DNA from 2 places in the Collinsella sp. AM09-41 genome. Region 2 is predicted to be linked to the other one. Evidence: riboswitches for the same ligand, from Rfam matches in the RefSeq annotation. Region 2 holds a riboswitch; the other holds the start of a gene.

Region 1 (9,805 bases), on a different contig from region 2:
AAGATCCCAAAAACGCTGGCACCTTGCCGCGCGATAGGAAGTGGAAGAGCAGCGTGCCCAGGCCGGCAAACAAAAGGGTCGCCGACACCGAGAGACCGGTGAGCACGGGTACGAGCACCGTGGCACCGAACATCGCGAATAGATGCTGCAGACCGAGTAGGAACATGCGCGGGCGACCGAGCGACGACGCATCGTAGATGGCATCGGCGACGGCGGGCGTCGAGGATTGGGACATGGATGTCCTTTCATAATGGAAGGGCGCTCGGGCATATCGGATTACCTGCCCGAACGATACGATCCGAACCATTGTACGCGATGCATGCCGCTCCGACCACGACGCCCCCTGCGAACGGCAGCACTACTTCCAGATGCGCTCGGCGATGCGTTTGACCAGGGCGATCTTTGCCCACTGCTCGTCCTCGGTCAGCTTGTTGCCAATCTCGCAGCTGGCAAAGCCGCACTGGGGAGACAGATACAGGTTCTCGAGCGGCACGTACTTTGCGGCTTCGCGGATGCGCTCGACGATAACATCCTCGTTCTCGAGCTCTGCGGCCTTGGTGGTCACCAAGCCCAGCACGACCTTCTTGCCCGGGGCAACGTAGCTGAGCGGCTCAAAACCGCCGGCGCGCGGCGTATCGAACTCCAGGTAGAATGCGTCGACATCCTCATGTGCAAACAGGTACGGCGCGATGGGGTCATAGCCGCCCTCGAAAGCATAGGTAGAGTGGTAGTTGCCGCGGCACACGTGCGTGTTAATGACGAGGTCGTCGGGCTTGTCCTCGATGGCGGCGTTGTTGAGCGCCACGCCCAGCTCGCTCACCCTTTGCAGGTCAACCGGGCTCATGCCAGTCTTGGACACAAAGTCGGTATCGCAGTAGATGCCCCAGGTGCAGTCATCAAACTGGATGTTGCGGCAGCCCGCGGCATACAGGTCAGCAATCACGGTGCGGTATGCTGCGGCAATGGCATCGACGAGTTCTTCGTCGGTCTTGTAGACGGCGTGCAGACTCTCCTGCTGGCCATCGCAGCGGTCGAGTGTGACTTCGGAGAACGTCTGGATCGGCGCCGGAATGGTCTGGCGCGCGACCTGGCCCTCTCCCTCGAGCGACTTGATAAATTTGAAGTGCTCGACGAACGGATGATTCTCACCGCTAATGGGACCGGTTACCACGGCGGTGTCGGCGGTAGTCTCCTCATCGTGGAACATGTAGCCCGTGCGCGAGGCGCGGCGCTCAATGCCGTTGAGGCCCCACATAAAATCGAGGTGCCAGTAGCTGCGGCGGAACTCGCCATCGGTAATCACCTGCAGGCCGGCAGCCTTCTGCTTGGCCACTAAGTCGCGGATGGCCTCGTCCTCGACGGCCTTAAGGCCGGAAGCGTCGAGTTTACCCGCGACATAGGCGGCACGGGCGTCCTTTACAGCCTGCGGACGAAGAAAACTGCCGACGATATCGGCACGAAACGGCGCGTTCGGTTGAATCGAAGTGCTCATAGATATCTCCCTTTGCATTGGTTGCTTTACTGGGACAGAGTATGAGCGCTCATATGGACATCGTAAAATATGCGTTTATATCAGTTTGATATAGATGCTTCCTATATTAGTTGGGACTGCCATAAAGAGATTTGACCCGTGCAGAACGCAGCAGTCTAGATGTGCTGACGAATCGCTTCGATATAGGCCTGCCCGTAGCGCGTAAGTGTCGTGTTCTTGCGCGTGATGATGCCGATCTCCATGTACTCGTCTACATCGAGCGGAATGGAGATAATGCCGGGGCCGTTAAGTTCATGGCTGATCACGCCCGAACACACCGTGTAACCGTTAAGGCCCATAGCTAGGTTGAACAGCGTCGCACGGTCGCGCACGCGGATATTCTTGCGGCGCTCAAAGGTCGAGGTCAGCTCCTCGGAATAGTAAAACGAGTTGTAGCTGCCCTGCTCATAGGACAGGAACGGGTAGTCTTCCAAGTCCTCGAGCGTCACACTCGAGCGACCCGCCAGCGGATGGTCGGAGCACACAAAGACATGCGGCGTAGCGCAGAAGAGTCCTTCGAATACGAGCTCGTTGGCCGCCAGCATGCGCTCGATGACCTCGCGATTGTGCTCCGACAGATACAGGATGCCGAGCTCGCTTTTCATATGCGCGACGTCCTCGATAATCTCGTGGGTCTGCTCCTCGCGCAGGGTAAAGTCGTAGCGCGCGGCATCGAACTCGCGGATCACATCGACAAATGCATTAACGGCAAAGGAATAATGCTGGCAGCTCACACTAAAGTGCGGCACCTGCTCGGACGTGCCTTTGTACTTGCCCTCGAGCAGGTCGGCCTGGTCGAGCACCTGGCGCGCGTAGCCCAAGAAGGTCTCGCCTTCCTCGGACACAATGACGCCCTTGTTGGTGCGCTCAAAGATGTGTACACCCATCTCGTTTTCGAGATCGCGAATTGACGCGGTAATCGAAGGCTGCGACACAAAGAGCCGGCGCGAGGCCTCGGTGATGCTGCCGCATTCGGCAACTTTGACGACATATCTGAGCTGCTGGAGCTTCATGGCTTTCTCCCTAGACGTTCGTGACGTCGAAACCCGTCGCGTCCATCTGACGCATAAACGACGGCATCTCCCCCGTCGCGGCGCAGGCGGCAATCTGATGCAGAGCCCCGGCAACCGCATCATCTGCCGCAGCGCCGATATGCCAGCGCGCGGCAGCCGTGACGGCCTCGTTGGCATTGGCGACTGCAACGGAATTGGGAACGGCATCGATCATGGGCAAATCGTTATCGGAATCGCCGAATACGGCCACCTCGTCGGGCGTCAGGCCCAAAGCGCGCGCCAGCTCCAGCGCAGCACAGCCCTTGTCCCAGCCGGTCGGAAGAACGTCGAACAGGCGCACGCGGTTGTTGGGAAACACGAGCGAGAGCTCCGGCACCTCGGCGGCAACACGCTCGCGCAGCTCGGCGAGCTCCTCGCGCGAACGGGCACTCCAGATATTCGCCTTGTATACCGGGGCATCGTCAACGACAGGGCGACAGGGAGCCTCTTCGCCCTTGAGCCACGCGTTGCCGCCTGACTCCATGGCGCGACGCACACGCTCGGGATCGCTTGTCACGCAATAGGCGTCGTTGTCCCAAAAGTCATCACCCAGACGGTAGACCTTCAAATAGGTATCGTCGGTCTCTTGCTCCAGGTAGTCGGCCAGGCGCATAAGGGCATCGTTATCAGTTGCGCGCGAGGCAACCGCCTCGCCATCGACAAACATCACCTGGCCGTTGCAAAACGCACCGGTCGAGAAGCACTCGGAGCGATTGCGGAACATCCAGCTCATCGCGGACGGCTGGCGACCCGAAACCGGGCCAAAATGCAGGCCCGCCGCCTGCATGGCATGAATGCCCTCGATGGCGCAGTCGCTGGCGCCATCGTGTCCAGCAGGAATCAGCGTATCGTCCATATCGGTCAGAACAAGTTTGATCATAAGGTCCCCTCGGTCATTCTTTATCCCGTCTATTGTAACGACCTGCCAATAAGGGACAGGTTTATCTTGGCAGGTTTTATCTGGGAAAATGCAGCGCCCCTGTTGCCACCTGCCAAAATAAACCTGTCCCATATTGGCAGGTGCGCTAGTATAGGGAACAACAGATTCGATGCGGGAGTGCCGGCGGTGCAAACCACAAGGCTGAGAGGGCATAGGGCCCAATCCTTTGAACCTGTCAGTTAATGCTGGCGTAGGGAGCGTGCCGCCTTTACAGGGGCGCTGTCTATGCACAGCGCCCCTTTTCTATGCCAAGGAGGCATGTGCAGTGATTGATTCGGAACAGCTTAAGCAACATATGGTCAAGGCCGTAGAGGAGATTCGAGCCACCAATCCGATGGCCGGCTCCATCACCAACACGGTGACGATCGACTTTGTCGCCAACGCGCAGCTCGCCGTGGGCGGTTCGGCCGCCATGGTCTATCTGCCCGACGAGGGCGAGGCGCTCGTTGCCGGCGGCGCCGCCATCTATCTCAACATGGGCACGCTCTTCCCCATCTACGAGCAGACGATTCCCCGCGCGGCCAAGGCGGCACACGACGCCGGCAAGCCCTGGGTGCTCGATCCGGTGGGTCTGGGCATCGGTAGCCTGCGCACCCAGCTGGTAAACGAGCTCAAGCAGTACAAGCCCGCCATCGTACGCGGCAACGCCTCCGAGATCATCGCACTCTCCGGCCTGTGGGGTCTTGAGGGCGAGTCGGCCGATCTGAGCCGCGTACGTGGTGTCGATACCACCGACACGGTCGACGCCGCCCGCGATGCCGCCGTGGCGCTCGCTCGCTACACCGGCGGCGCCGTTGTGGTCTCGGGCGAAGTCGACCTGATTACCGACGGCACGACCGTGGCCAAATCCCACGGCGGCAGCCCGCTCATGTCCAAGATTACCGGCTGCGGTTGCTCGCAGGGCGGCGTGCTGGCCGTGTACGCCTGCGCTGCCGATCCGTTTACGGCAGCCGTCTGCGGTACCGCCGTCTACAACGTCGCCGGCACGCGTGCCGCCGCCGTCGCCGATGCCCCGGCAAGCTTTAAGGTCGCCTTTATCGACGAGCTCTACCGCGCAACCGCCCAAGACATCGCCGATAACCAACTCGAGCTCGAGGAGGCATAAGCCATGTCCGAGCCCGCAACCAATGCCGGCATGAACACGCTCGTCGCTGTGGCCATCGCCCCGTGCGGCACCGGCGATGAACTGTCCGCCGAGGTCGCCGAGGTCGTGCGCGTCATTCGCGAGAGCGGCCTTCCCAACCGCACCACCTCGATGTTCACCGAGATCGAGGGCGACTGGGACGAGGTCATGCAGGTCGTGCGCGACGCGACCTTTGTGTTAGCGAACAAGGGCATCCGAACCGAAGTCGTGCTCAAAGCCGATATTCGACCTGGATTTACCGACACCATGACCGGCAAACTCGAGCGCATGGAAGCGCAGATCAAAAAGCAGGAGGAAGCACGATGAGCATCCGCGACAACCTTGATATCTCGGCCTATCTGGTGCTCGGCCCCGAAAACACCCTCGGACGCCCCGTGGGCGATGTGGTGGCCCAGGCGCTCGACGCCGGCTTTACCTGCATTCAGGTGCGCTCCAAGGTGGCAAGCGCCCGCGAGATCATTGCGCTGACCGGCGACGCCGCGCAGGCAATCGCACAGGCCGGCAAGACCGGTCAGGTCGCCTTGCTAATCGATGACCGCCTTGACTGCGTACTCGCCGCACGCGAGCAGGGCATTGCGGTCGACGGCGTGCACGTGGGCCAGAGCGATATTCCCGTCGAGGTCTGTCGCAAGCTGCTGGGCCCCGACGCCATCGTGGGCCTTTCGGCCCGTTGCGAGGAAATGCTCGAGTACGTCAAGACCGCCGACATGAGTCTGGTCGACTACCTGGGCATCGGCCCGCTCCACGAGACCGAGACCAAGCGCGACTGCGGACGCGCAGCCGATGGCTCCATCATCACCAAGAGCTTTGAGGACCTGGCCGCACTCCACGCGGCAAGCCCCGTGCCCATCGTGGTGGGCGGCGGCGTTAAGACGGCCGACTTGCCGCAGCTTAAGGCAACCGGCGTCGACGGCTTCTTTGTGGTGAGCGCCGTCTGCAGCGCCGACGATCCCTACGCCGCGGCCAAGGAGCTTGTCGACACCTGGCAGCAGGCATAGGCATAGGCCGAACAGCTGATTCGCAGCCTCATATCTTCAGCAATGGAAAGCGCATCCCAGTTTGGGCCTCCATTCCGGGATGCGCTTTCCGTATGCGACCCTTACCCCGCCAGATACGCTTCCAACGCCGGCAAAGTCGCCTCTGCATCGTGGCGGCCGACCTGGTAGATGCGCTCGAGCTCATCCGGTTCGCGGCACAGCGACGGCACCTTCACCGATTCGCTCGGCCGCACCACAAAGATTTCCCCGGCAGCCTCTCGACGTGCCAGGTCATCGAGCGTGGCATTGTAGACCTCATGCCGATGCTCAAGCGCTGCAACAAACTCCGGATAGTGACGGAACACGCGCCGCAGCATGGGCATCACGCTGTTGGGCTGCTTCACAAAGCCCGCCGGCTGCGTGAGTACCACGATATTGCGGTCATACCCCTGCGCAAACAGCCATGCGCTGGGAATAGAATCAGCCACGCCACCATCCAGATACTTATGCCCCTCAATGGCAACGGGTCGTGTTGCCACGGGAATCGCCGACGACGCCCGGATCCACTCGATATCATGCTCATCACCGTAAGGCAGGTCATGGTAGACGGCCTGCCCCGTCTTAAGATCGGTACATACGCACGTAAACCGCATGGGGCAGGCGCGATATGCCTCCAGATCGATGGGATCGCGCTCGATGGGTACCTCATGATAGGCAAACTCGGCATTGAACATATCGCCGGTTCGCAACCAGCTCGTCACGCTCGCATAGCGCTTGTCGGCGCAATAGGCCTTGTTGTAGCGAATGGCGCGGCCGATCTGGCGCGATTTAAAGTTGTAGCCAAACGCCGCGCCCGCCGAGACACCCACCATATGGTCGCAGGTTAAGCCGTGCTCCATCCATACGTCGAGCACGCCCGCCGTATACATACCGCGGTAGCCGCCTCCCTCGAGCGCAAGCCCCACCGTGGGCGTCGTATCTGGCTGTGCCATGCGACCATCTCCGTTCCTGCGTTTTAAAACGAAACAAGTATACCCGTCAACATATATCGCCTCAGTCGCATTTTCATCGAACATCGTCGCGTTACCGTTTGGCGAATAATGGCGAATAATGGCCGCCCGCAACATGGGCACCCCTGCATAATTCCATACACTTGTTTATACTACTCAGTAGTTATCAGCAACGAACGTCAGCCGACAAATAAACCCAACGACGCAGCAAGGCGGGGGCTTGGAAACACGCGAGGCGTTGAGCAACAACGCGTGTGCACAACGAGCTCGCCCGACGCAATCCGCCCCGACCCCAGAAAGCCGCCTACAGCATGGATACCCCCAGCAATTACACTGAAACGCTCGAAAAGACCGTCCGCGACCTTCTCAAGCGTCAGGAGGATCTGGTCAGGACCGCCTTTACCGACCAGCTTACCGGGCTTGGCAACCGCGGCGGCTTTGCCCGTTCCCTCGAGGAGCTCTGGGAGCAGGACACCCCCGTTACCATGGCGTACATCGATATCGACAATCTCAAGCACTGCAACGACGTCTTTGGCCATGACGAGGGCAACCGCTATATTTTGCAGGTAAGCCTCTATCTCAAGCTGTATATGGAGGTGGACGAAGCGGCGTTTCGTCTGGGAGGCGACGAGTTTGCCATCCTGTCTACGATTGCAACCGAGGACGACCTCGCCGAACGTCTGGAACGCTGCCGAACGGTCCTGCTCAAAAACAACGATGCCGAGATGCCTCACTCGTTTAGCTACGGAGTGGCACACGCCGACCCCGCCCTGGGCGAAGCCCCCAATCGCTTGACGAACGATGCCGACCATCGCATGTACGACTACAAGCTACGTCATGCCGTGCACCTTGATCGACGCAATATCGCACAAGCCCACACCGACGACTTCGAAATAAGCGATCGAATTTTCGACGCCCTTTCGATGCTCAACGAAGGCCGTTATTTCTTTATCGAGAACTTGGACAAACATCGAACCCTTTGGTCACAAGGCGCCTTGCGCGATCTTGGTCTTCCTTCGGAGCATATAGACAACTGTCACGATTATTGGAAAACGCGTGTCCATCCCGATGACCTTGAGGCCTATACCAACGACATCGACCAAATCTATGACGGCTCCAAACATCGTCACGTCATGCAGTACCGCGTGCGCAATGCCGCCGGCGATTACATCCTCGGCCGTGCTCGCGGGTTTCGTATCGACGGCGACGGAAATGTCCCCTCGCTCTATGTCGGCGAGCTCGTCAACCACTCGCTTGCCGAGACCGTCGACGCCGCCACGGGTCTCGGAACGCAGCGCACGCTGATCAACGCTATCGATGCCTGCCGTCGCGACCGTTGCGAGACGGGGCTTATAGCAGTGCGTGTTCGCGGCACGGCAAAGCTCAACGAGCTCTACGGGGCCGAGGCCGTCGACAACATGCTCGCCGAATACGCAGGCCGCATGCTGTCGATTACTCGCGGCAGGAGTCGCGTCTTCCGTTCACGCAACGCCCAGTTCGTCGTGCTTAGCAACAATTTGGATCACGAAGCATTCGAGCAACTGATCCAACATCTCAAAGAGGCCGTTTTCGCTCCCGTTCGAATCGCGGGCGACACTATTACCCCCGTCTGTCTTGTCGTTCCGGCCTTTTACGAGCACCTGACCAATCAAACGGCCGCCGTTTTAGGCGAACTCGACCGTCGCATTCGCACGGCCGGCGGGCTTGTTCCCAACGACAGCCTCCCCATACCCGAGGTGGAGCGCAAAAGCGCCATCGCCGAACGCATCGATCCGCTCACGGGTCTCTATCGACCCAGCGAGTTTATGCGCCGCGCCAACGAATTTCTTGAGACAAGGCGCAACGGCGCCTGGTGTATCGCCACCGTCGATATGGGACACATGCGGCTGTTCAACGAATGGCACGGACAGGCCGAGGGCGACCGCATGCTCGCCGATGTGGGCACGGTTCTCAAGGACATCGAGAATGCCGACATGGGCGTCGCAGGGTACTGGGGCCAAGACGATTTTTGCGTACTCATCCCCTTTGAGCACGTCGCCGTCCATCAAATCTATAGCCGTGTTCGCGAAGCCGTGGCCAAGCACGATGACGGCGTGGGCTTCTGGCCGTCCATGGGCGTTTACCCCATCGACTCCAACGAAGAAATCACCATCGATGCGCAGGCCAAGGCAATGTTTACCAATCGGCGCGCAAAAAACGACTTTAAGGAGCGCATTGCCATTTTCCGCCCCGAGGAATACGAGCACGAAATCGCGTTCCACCGCACGCTGACCGAATTCCAGTATGCGCTCTCAAACGGCCGCATTACCTACTACTTGCAGCCCCAGGTCGACATGGAAACCGGCGAGATCATTGGCGCCGAGGCACTCACGCGCTGGATTGACAAGGACGGCTCCCTCATTTCACCTGCCACCTTTATCCCCGCTCTCGAGGAAAGCGGTTTTGTGGTGACGCTCGACAAATACGTTTGGCAGGGCGTCGCCTCGTGGCTGCGTGAGCGCATCGATCGAGGGCTGCGCGTGGTTCCGATCTCGCTCAATGTGTCGCGCGTGGATATCCTTGCCTGCGACGTCGCCGAACATATGGGGGCACTCGCCGCCCAATACAACCTGCCGCCCGAGCTCATGCGCATCGAGATCACCGAGACGGCTTATACGGGAGAGTCCGAGGCCGTGGATAAGCTGACGGCCGACCTACACACTCGCGGTTTCTCGACCTACATGGACGATTTTGGCACCGGCCAGTCTACGCTCGCGATGCTCAAGAACGTCAACGTCGACGTCATCAAGCTTGATCGCACGTTTGTGCCCACCGACCGCGATCAAAGCCGTAGCGCGCAAATCGTTTCATCAATGCTCGAGATGGCGCAATCGCTCCATCTGCCCGTTGTAATCGAAGGCGTCGAGACAAACGAGCAGGCGAACATGCTGCTCCAAATGGGTGCCCACTACGCTCAGGGCTTCCTCTACTACCGCCCCATGCAGGCAAAGGATTTTGAGGCATTGCTCGATGGCGGTAACAAAAACTGATACGCTCGCGCGCAAAACGATACCGCCGAAGGGGCGCTTGTCCCCATTGGCTAACTTATGCCCCCAATCCAAACCGAATTGGGGATATGATGCAAACCACTGTTGTGCCCAAGGAGGTTATC
Region 2 (9,805 bases):
TGCGATGGCTTTGGTCAGGAACTCATCGGAGAACTCGTCGCGCAGGTCGAGCACCTGGCAATCGAGAACGCCCAGGTCGAGCGCCTTCTGCTTCTTGGCATCCAGTCCGGTCTCTTCCTGGCCCACGTTGCCGCAGACACAAACGACATCGAGATTCTTCTCGTCCTGGAGCCACTTGACACATACGGATGTATCAAGACCACCGGAATATGCGAGAACGACTTTTTCCTTGCTCATGGCTGTTTCCTTTCGCCCTTGGTAGCTAGTTAGAACATCGGTCAGTTGCAAGTCACCTTGAGGTCAAAAACCGTGCAATATCAGGTTATTCAGCAGAATGCATCACAGGCATGCCCTAGAAACATGCGGTTAAGTCGTGCTTAAACCCAACGACCTCAAAATGACTCTGTTGAGGCATTGCGCCCCATGCAGACAGAGACGATTGTTATCGTCGTCGGGAAATTGCGCGCTGGCGTCGGATGGCATTGTCTGCAGTGGTGATGATCTTTACGAACTGCATCTGCCTCTCCTTTCACGTATCGCCGGGCGCAATTCAAATATCGCAAACGGTACCTTTTCCTCGGTAAACGGCTCTTCTGCCGTCTCCGTTTTCGATGTTCGCTATATTACGATAAAGTGCACGCTGCGCAAGCGACAAATTCAAATTTCTGAAAAGTTTTTTCATTAGTTTGTGAATTGCAGTGCAAATACGCACCATTCCTGCGAAAATACGCTCGACTACTAGTTGATGGTTATAACGTCTGAAACAATCTCGAAACGAAAGGCGCATTTTTATGCAAACTTACGAATCGGACGCCAACATCGGCAACATTAAGCTTCTCGCCGTCGATATGGACAAGACGCTGCTGACCGACGAGCGTGTGCTGCCCCAGGGTCTTGATGAGCGCCTGGACAAGCTAGCCGACGCAGGCATCGTATTCTGCCCCGCCAGCGGACGTCCCGCCCCCAAGCTCGAGGAAATGTTCGAGGGCATTAAGAACCGCCTCGCTTTTTGTCCCGATAACGGAGCGTGCGTGATCTATCGCGGTAGCTATATCTATAAGAGCAATATTGACGTGGAGCTGTATCAGCAGGTCTTGAGCCGTGCCTCGGAGGATCCTCGCGCTGTCCCCGTCCTGTGCTGCTTCGACGAGTTCTACGTACTTGCCCGCGACCATCAATACCACGACGAGATCAGCGTCTACTACAACACAATCAACTACGTCGACAGCTTTGAGGGCATTGATCTCGAGTCCAACAAGATTTCGATCTTCTTCCCCGGCTACGACGCCGAGCCCGCTTTCCGCGAGACCTATAGCCCCGAGTTCTCGGACAAGCTCTACGTCACCAACGCCGGGCGCGAGTGGATCGACTTTATGAACCTGGGCGTCGACAAGGGCGCCGGCGTCGCGCACCTGTGCGAGCACCTGGGCATCGATATTGCCGATGCTGCCGCCGTGGGCGATACCTACAACGACATCCCCATGCTTGAGCGCGTCGGTCACAGCTTTATCGTGGACAATGCCGAGGAGCACATGAACGCGCACGCCAAGTGGCGCATTCCGAGCAACAACGACGGGGGCGTACTGACGCTCATCGACGCCATCCTGGCGGCTCGGTAGCCGTCCCATCGGGCCTGGCCGGGCGGCACGGGATAACTTTTCGCTCGGTCAGGTCCTGCGCAAGACGAAAGCCACATTAAGTGGCTTTCTTTGCGTGCAGAATCTACGAAAAGTTAACCCGTGCCGCCCGGCCAGGCCCTAGGTTTACTTTCCTGCCGCCAAGATGGCGTCTTGAGTGTCTAGATACTTAGCTGAAATGATTTGAGCAGAGGGGAGCTCCTTGTTGGAAGGGGCTCCCCTCTGTTTTGGTTACTGTGGGACAAATTAATCAGTAGTGTTTGTCCCAAATCTTAAGTATGTGGGGGCTTGCGTCTTGGGCGAGCTTGCCTTACGGAGCGCTTTCCTATTTGGCGTCGGCCCAGGTTATGCCGGTGCTGGCTTCGGCGATCAACGGTACGCGGAGGTCTACGACGTGTTCCATGACGTCGCGGACCATGGTGGTTAGGCGCTCGACTTCGTTGACGGGGCACTCAAAGTCCAGTTCGTCGTGTACCTGCAAGATCATGTGGGCGGCAAAACCCTCTTCTTCCAGGCGGCGGCTTACGCGGGCCATGGCGATCTTGATGATGTCGGCGGCGGTGCCCTGCATGGGGTGGTTCATGGCCGTGCGCTCACCAAAGCCGCGGAGCTGTGGGTTTTTGGCCTTGAGCTCGGGAATATGGCGTCTGCGGCCATACATGGTCTCGGCATAGCCCGTCTGCTTGGCTCGCGCCACCACATTGTCGAGGAACGTGCGCACGCCCGGGTAGGCCTCGTAGTAGCGATCGATCATATCGCGCGCCTCGGCCATCGAGATGTGCAGCGACTGCGACAGACCATAGGCCTGCTGACCGTACACGATGCCAAAGTTCACGGCCTTGGCGCGGCTACGCAGGTCGGGTGTCACCTCGGACACCGGCACGCCAAATACGCGCGCGGCCGTCTCGGCATGGAAGTCCTCGCCCTCGTTAAAGGCGCGCACCAGATGCTCGTCGCCCGAAAGATGCGCGAGCAGGCGCAGCTCGATCTGTGAGTAGTCCACCGCCAAAAAGACGCTGCCCTCGCCCGCCGAGAACGCCGTCTTGACGGTACGCCCCAGCTCCGAGCGCGTCGGAATGTTTTGCAGATTGGGGTCGCTCGAAGACAAACGCCCCGTCGCGGTGATGGTCTGGTTGTACGTGGTGTGCACACGCCCGTCACCACGGCGCAGCGGGCCCAGCGTGTCCAGATAGGTCGACTTAATCTTGGACTTCTCACGCCAGTCCAAAATCAGGCGCACGATCTCGTGGTCGCGGGCAAGGTCGCTCAGCACCTTGGCGTTGGTCGAATAGTAGCCGCGCTTGGTCTTTTTGAGGCCCTTGGTCGGAAGTCCCATAACATCAAACAGCACGTGCGAGAGTTGCATGGGGCTGCCGATGTTAAAGGTCTCGTCGCCGGCCAGGTCGCGAATGCTGCGCTCGACCTCGGCAATCTGGGTCGCCAGGCCCTCGGACAGACTGTGCAGGCGGTCGGGGTCCACGAGCATGCCCGCGCGCTCCATCTTGGCAAGCACCGGCACGAGCGGCATCTCGATCCCATCGAACACGTTGGCGGCGTTCTCGCGGGCCATGCGGTCACGCAGCGGTGCAACCAGCGCCAGCGTCAAGGCCGCCGTGCGAGCGGCGGGCGCAGGAGCGTCCTCGCCAGCACCCTCTGCGCCGCGCGCCGCAGGCAGTGCCATCTGCAGATACGTATCGGCAAGATACGCCTCATCGAACTCGGAGCGGTCGGAATCCAACAGGTAGGCGGCAACAACGGTATCGAAGATGCGCGTGGAATCGACTGCCAGCGGATCCATGAGCTCGAGCTCAGAAGAATCGATGGGCGAAAGCTCATGCAGAAGCGCCTTCATATCCGGGCTCGCCACACGGCCTTCCATAAACAGACGCGCGAGCACGCCGGCAATCACGCCGTGGGCGAAGTTGAAGCCCTCAACCTCAGCCGCCGCACCACTGTCGCCCTCCTCGAGCGCAAACAGGCCCTTGGACGTCGCCAACCACAGCGTGCGCGTCAGCCCAAAGAGCGCGCCCTCTTCCTTGTCATCGTCCACCACGGCGGCGACCCACTCGCCGGCATCAATCACGCGGGAGACCTCAGCCGCAACGGCACCAAGCGCGCCAGCATCGCCGGCGGCTGCGCGCAAAACAGCGGGAATCTCAAACGTGCTGGCAGCTGCCCCGCCCTCGCCGCCGATCAGCGCCAAGAAACGGTTCTGCATGGCGGTGATACCAAGCGTGCCCAGCGCCGCGGAAACCTCATCGGCGGAAAACGCCGGGAAGGACGTCGCCTCAAAATCGAGCTCAACGGGTGCATCGGTGCGGATGGTCGCCACCTTACGGCTCAGCAGCGCGTCGTCGATGTGTGCGCGCAGGTTTTCTCCCATCTTGCCCTTGACCTCGTCAGCATGCGCGATGACCTCGTCAAGGCTGCCGTACTGCGCGATGAGCGCACTCGCCTTTTTGGGGCCGATGCCCGGTACGCCGGGAATGTTGTCCGACGTATCGCCCTTCAGACCGTAAAAATCGGGCACGAGCGCCGGCGTGATGCCGTGATACAGGTCGTCCACGCTCTCGGGCGTCATGATCGCCACGTCGGACAGGCCCTTGCGAGTCGAGACCACGTTGACGTGCTCGGTCACGAGCTGATACATGTCGCGGTCGCCGGTCACCAGCAGCATGTCGCAGCCGGCCTCCTCGCCCAGGCGCGCCATGGTTCCCAGGATATCGTCGCCTTCCCAGCCCTCGGACTGCAAAATGGGCACGTTGAGCGCGGCGAGCAGCTCCTTGATCATGGGGAACTGCGCGTGCAGGTCGGGGTCCATGGGCGGGCGCTGCGCCTTGTACTGCGGCAGCATCTCCATACGCACACGCGGCTTGCCCTTGTCAAACGCCACGACAACGCCGTCGGGATTAAAGGCATCGATCATCTTGAGGAACATGTTCAGAAAACCAAAGATCGCGTTGGTGGGGCGACCGTCCGGCGCGTTCATGGTCGGCGGCACGGCGTGGAAGGCGCGATGCATGAGCGAGTTGCCGTCGATGACGGCAAAGGTACGGCGCTTTTCAGACATATTGAATACCTCGCTTTGGGCTGGGCACGGTTTGCTCACACCAGTTTACACGCTCCCCGCCCCGCGGCCACCGCACATCAGGCTTCCCTGCCGCCGCGGGCCCGCGCGTGATACGATGGCTCACGGTACATCAACCAGCACGATCGATCCGAAAGGAGCCTGCGTCATGGAGCGTCCCAGCGCATGGAAAAAGTACACGCCACAGCAGATCGAGGAGCTCGAGGAGCTTTGCCGCGGCTATAAGCAGTTTTTGAGTGAGAACAAGACCGAGCGCCTGTGCGTCAAGGCCGGTATCAAGATGGCCGAGGAGGCGGGCTACGTCAATCTGGAGACCGTGATCGCCGAGGGCCGCGCGCTCAAGGCCGGCGACAAGGTGTACGCCGCCAACCACGGCAAGGACCTCATGCTCGTCAACCTGGGCACCGCCCCGCTCGAGCAGGGCTTTAACATCCTGGGCGCCCACGTGGACTCGCCGCGCCTGGACCTCAAGCAGAACCCCGCCTTCGAGGCCGGCGACATGGCTTATCTCGACACGCACTACTATGGCGGCGTCAAGAGCTACCACTGGGTCGCTTCCCCGCTCGCACTCGTGGGCGTCATCTGCAAAAAGGACGGCACCACCGTCGACATCAACATCGGTGACAAGGCCGACGACCCGGTCTTTACCATCTCCGACCTGCTGATCCACCTCTCGAGCGAGCAGATGGCCAAGCCCGCCAAGGACGCCGTCGACGCCGAGATCCTCGACGTGATCGTGGGCGGCCGCCCCGTCAAGTTTGACGAGGACGACAAGGACGCTCCCAAGGAGCCCGTCAAGCAGATGTTCCTGGATATCCTCAAGGAGCAGTACGACGTCGAGGAGGAGGACTTCCTCTCCGCCGAGATCGAGGTCGTGCCCGCCGGCCCCGCCCGTGACATGGGCCTCGACCGCTCCATGATTCTGGGCTATGGCCACGACGACCGTGTCTGCGCCTATCCGTCCATGCTCGCCCAGATCAACGTCGCCAACGTGGAGCGCACGAGCATCACACTCATCGTCGACAAGGAGGAGATCGGTTCCGTGGGTGCCACCGGCATGACGAGCCGCTTCTTCGAGAACACCGTCGCCGAGATCATGACGCTCGCCGGCGAGGATAGCCCGCTGGCCCTGCGCCGCGCGCTCGCCCGCAGCCGCATGCTCTCCTCCGACGTGTCCGCCGGCTTCGACCCGGGCTACGCCGGCAAGTTCGAAACCAAGAACGCAGCCTTTATGGGTCGCGGCCTGTGCTTTAACAAGTACACGGGCAGCCGCGGCAAGGGCGGCTCTAACGACGCCGACGCCGAGTATGTGGCCCTCATCCGCGACATCATGGACGAGGCCGGCGTGGACTTCCAGACCTGCGAGCTCGGTCGCGTCAACGCGGGCGGCGGCGGCACCATCGCATACATCATGGCTAAGTACGGCATGAACGTCATCGACTCTGGCGTTGCCGTCCTGTCCATGCACGCCCTGTGGGAGGTCGCTAACAAGGCCGATATCTACGAGGCCTATCGCGGCTACAAGGCCTTCATCGAGCGCGCGTAACCAACCCTTCATCAGTTGCGGTGAAATACAGACTAAACTGGCCCATAAACGGCCAAAACAGACCGTATTCCACCGCAACTTCCTTTTTGGCAGAGGAGAGTCCATGCTGCAGGTCGTCATTTCGCCCGCCAAGCAGATGTGCGCGGCCCAAGATGCTTTTGAAGTCCTGGGCATTCCACCCTTTGCGCGCGAGACGGCTCGCCTCCACCGCGCACTGCTAGATATCGAGCGGAATGAAGGCAGCGACAGCCTGCAGGCGCTATGGAACGTGAGTGACAAACTGCTGGGGCCTTGCCTCAACACCCTGCATGAGTTCGGGCCCATCCTGAAAAACGGCGATCTCGACAATCCCGCACTCGCCTGTCACCTCTCCCCTGCCGTCATGTCCTACCACGGCATTCAATACCAGAGCATGGCGCCCGAGGTGATGGATTCCGCGCAGCTCGCATGGCTGCAAGACCATCTGTGGATCCTCTCGGGCCTTTACGGGTGCGTTCGCCCCTTTCATGCCGTCGAACCATATCGGCTGGAAATGGGCGCGAAGCTCGCCGTTGACGATGCCCGAGACCTCTATGCGTTTTGGAGCGACAAGCTCGCGCGGGCTATCGCCCCGGCAGGCTCAAACACCACGATCGTCAACCTCGCCAGCGTAGAGTACGCCAAAGCCGTTCTGCCCCATCTCGCGGGCGACGCCACGGTCGTCACGTGCCTCTTTGGCGAAGGCATCCGCAACGGCAAGCCCATCCAGCGCTCGACCGCCAGCAAAAAGGCACGTGGTTCCATGGTGCGCTGGATGGCAGAAAACAAGCTCGAGGATGTAAGCGGGCTCACCGCGTTTGACGTTGGTTATCGTCACTTTCCCGAGCTTTCAAATAAGAACACTTTGGTCTTCCTGAACGAACAGACCTTGTAGGACCACCGCTACTTTTGAATGTGCTGCCTAGGCACGGCGTCTATTCCGCCAAGCCGTCGGCTTTGGCAACTTCGTTTGTCGAGCCATTTTGGTAGGTAATCTTAACGTGCTCTACCTCGGACACCGCAACACCCGATGGGGGCTCCAAGCGCCATTCCGTCAGCGCGATATCCATAGTCGTAGGCACGTCGCCCTGATTCTTGAGCTTCACCGTCAGCGTTTTGAGCGCCGCATCATACGTCACGCGTTCGATTTCTTCGCCCGGAATAGACCCGCCGCTCAACTGCAGCTGCACAAACTCGTCGCGCGGATACCAATAGTCGCCCGGCGCGGCAACGGTATTGCCGCCCGTAACCTTCACTGTCATGATCGGCAGGGCATCGTCGGCCTCGAACTCCCATGCAGCGCCGCCGTGACCGCCAAACGTCCAGATACAAAAGGCAATCACCAGCACGGCAAGCACCGCAAAACCAATCGCGACAAGGCCATGGTGCGCACGGCTTTCCTCGGCCGATACATCCCATTGCGTCTCTCGATATAGATGCTTGTCTTCCATGTTCGCCTCCCCACAGGCACGCTCGTTAGGCCAATCGTACCCATTCGAGCTATACTTGAGCCCATTACATAAACGGGGAGCTTGCAGGACAAGACGGCAGGCTGAGACTGGGCGCGCCCGCCCTGACCCGCAAACCTGATATGGGTAATGCCAACGAAGGGAGCCGTGCCAATGAGCACACAGACCGAGCCCAAGCTCGTCACGCAAATCGACTTCGCCCGCGCCGGGCAGATCACGCCGCAGATGAAGGAAGTCGCCGAGCGAGAGCATCGCGACCCCGAGTACATCCGCGAGCGCGTGGCCGACGGCCGCATCGCCATTCCCGCCAACATCGTGCACATCAAAAAAGGCATGCGCGCCTTTGGTGTCGGCGAGGGCCTGTCTACTAAGGTCAACGTCAACCTGGGCATCTCGGGCGATAAAGCCGATGCCGCCGAGGAATGGAAGAAGGTCAAGATCGCCGAGGACTTTGGCGCCGACGCCATCATGGACCTTTCCAACTCGGGCAAGACGCGCCAGTTCCGCCAGCAGCTCATCGACGAGACGCCGCTCATGGTGGGCACCGTCCCCATGTACGACGCCATCGGCTACATGGAAAAGCCGCTGGTCAAGCTTACCAAGGATGACCTGTTCGAGGTCGTGCGCGCGCACGCCGAGGACGGCGTGGACTTTATGACCATCCACTGCGGCATCAACAAGTCGGTCACCAAGACCTTTAAGGAGACCGGCCGCTTGATGAACATCGTGAGCCGCGGCGGCTCGCTGCTGTTTGGCTGGATGGAGGTCACCGGCAACGAAAACCCCTTCTACGAGTACTTTGACGAGCTGCTCGAGATCTGCCACGAGTACGACGTGACGATTTCGCTCGGCGACTCCTGCCGCCCGGGCTGCCTCTACGACTCCAACGACGCCACCGAGACCGCTGAGATGATCGAGCTGGGCAAGCTGTGCAAGCGCGCTTGGGCTGCCGGCGTCCAGGTCATGGTCGAGGGTCCGGGTCACATGGCGCTCGACGAGATCGCCGCCAACATGAAACTGCAGAAGCGCCTGTGCCACAATGCCCCGTTCTATGTGCTCGGGCCGCTGGTGACCGATATCGGCGTGGGTTACGACCACATCACCGCTGCCATCGGCGGCGCCATCTCCGCCAGCTCCGGTGCCGACTTCCTGTGCTACGTGACGCCGGCCGAGCACCTGTGCCTGCCCAACGCCCAGGACGTGCTCGATGGCCTCATGGCCACCAAGATTGCCGCGCACGCCGCCGATATCGCCAAGAAGGTGCCGCACGCCCGCGACATGGATGACAAGATGGGCCAGGCACGTCGCAAGCTCGACTGGGATGCCATGTGGAAGTGTGCTCTCGATCCGGTCACCGGTAAGAAGCGCTACGAGGAATCCCCCGCCGCCACCGAGGGCACCTGCACCATGTGTGGCAAGATGTGCGCCGTCCGTACCGTCAACAAGGTGTTCGAGGGCACGACGATCGATCTTGGCATGGAGGATTAACGCGTCATTGGAGCCACAATCGGCAACAAGGTGCTCGTCAATTGTTGACATGTGAACATTTGTTTATATTTACGTAAAGATTGCACCGCCCGCCCGGGATCGGCATACAGCCGGCCCGGGCATCTTTATAATGCGGATTGAAGACCCATTTGAATCCGACCGAACGAGGGAGCGAACATGGATCGCAGCAAGGTACCCGCCGTTCTATCCATCGCGGGATCCGATTCCAGCGGCGGTGCCGGCATTCAGGCCGACATCAAGACCATCACGGCGCACCGCCTGTATGCCGAGACGGCCATCACCGCCATCACAGCGCAAAACACACTGGGCGTCACCGCCGTGCAGGATATCTCGCCAGATATCGTAGCCGCGCAAATTGACGCTGTCTTTGACGATATCCGCCCGAGTTCCGTCAAGATTGGCATGGTCTCCTCTGCCGAGATTATCGAAGTCATCGCAGACCGCTTGAGCGCTTGGAACGCAACCAACGTGGTCGTCGACCCCGTCATGGTCGCCACCTCGGGCGCGCGCTTGATTGCCGAGGATGCCTCCGAGGCAC

Evidence for each region. Region 2 has a riboswitch for thiamine pyrophosphate ahead of thiC (phosphomethylpyrimidine synthase ThiC). Riboswitches for the same ligand answer to the same signal wherever they lie in the genome.
Region 1: another riboswitch for thiamine pyrophosphate. It lies ahead of thiM (hydroxyethylthiazole kinase); the one in region 2 lies ahead of thiC (phosphomethylpyrimidine synthase ThiC).

Annotation. Positions count from the first base shown of each region.
Region 1 is NZ_QRMJ01000002.1:16,291-26,095, forward strand. It holds gene DW112_RS03120 (uracil-xanthine permease family protein) at 1-235, opposite strand, end outside; gene DW112_RS03125 (5-methyltetrahydropteroyltriglutamate--homocysteine S-methyltransferase) at 359-1,492, opposite strand; gene DW112_RS03130 (LysR family transcriptional regulator) at 1,648-2,544, opposite strand; gene DW112_RS03135 (HAD-IIB family hydrolase) at 2,555-3,463, opposite strand; TPP riboswitch at 3,627-3,737, shown strand; gene thiM (hydroxyethylthiazole kinase) at 3,789-4,628, shown strand; gene DW112_RS03145 (thiamine-binding protein) at 4,632-4,973, shown strand; gene DW112_RS03150 (thiamine phosphate synthase) at 4,970-5,665, shown strand; gene DW112_RS03155 (patatin family protein) at 5,767-6,636, opposite strand; gene DW112_RS03160 (EAL domain-containing protein) at 6,966-9,683, shown strand.
Region 2 is NZ_QRMJ01000003.1:39,662-49,466, reverse strand. It holds gene DW112_RS04765 (argininosuccinate synthase) at 1-237, opposite strand, end outside; gene DW112_RS04760 (Cof-type HAD-IIB family hydrolase) at 792-1,619, shown strand; gene polA (DNA polymerase I) at 1,963-4,707, opposite strand; gene DW112_RS04750 (aminopeptidase) at 4,874-6,271, shown strand; gene DW112_RS04745 (YaaA family protein) at 6,375-7,184, shown strand; gene DW112_RS04740 (hypothetical protein) at 7,225-7,740, opposite strand; TPP riboswitch at 7,804-7,919, shown strand; gene thiC (phosphomethylpyrimidine synthase ThiC) at 7,912-9,246, shown strand; gene thiD (bifunctional hydroxymethylpyrimidine kinase/phosphomethylpyrimidine kinase) at 9,424-9,805, shown strand, end outside.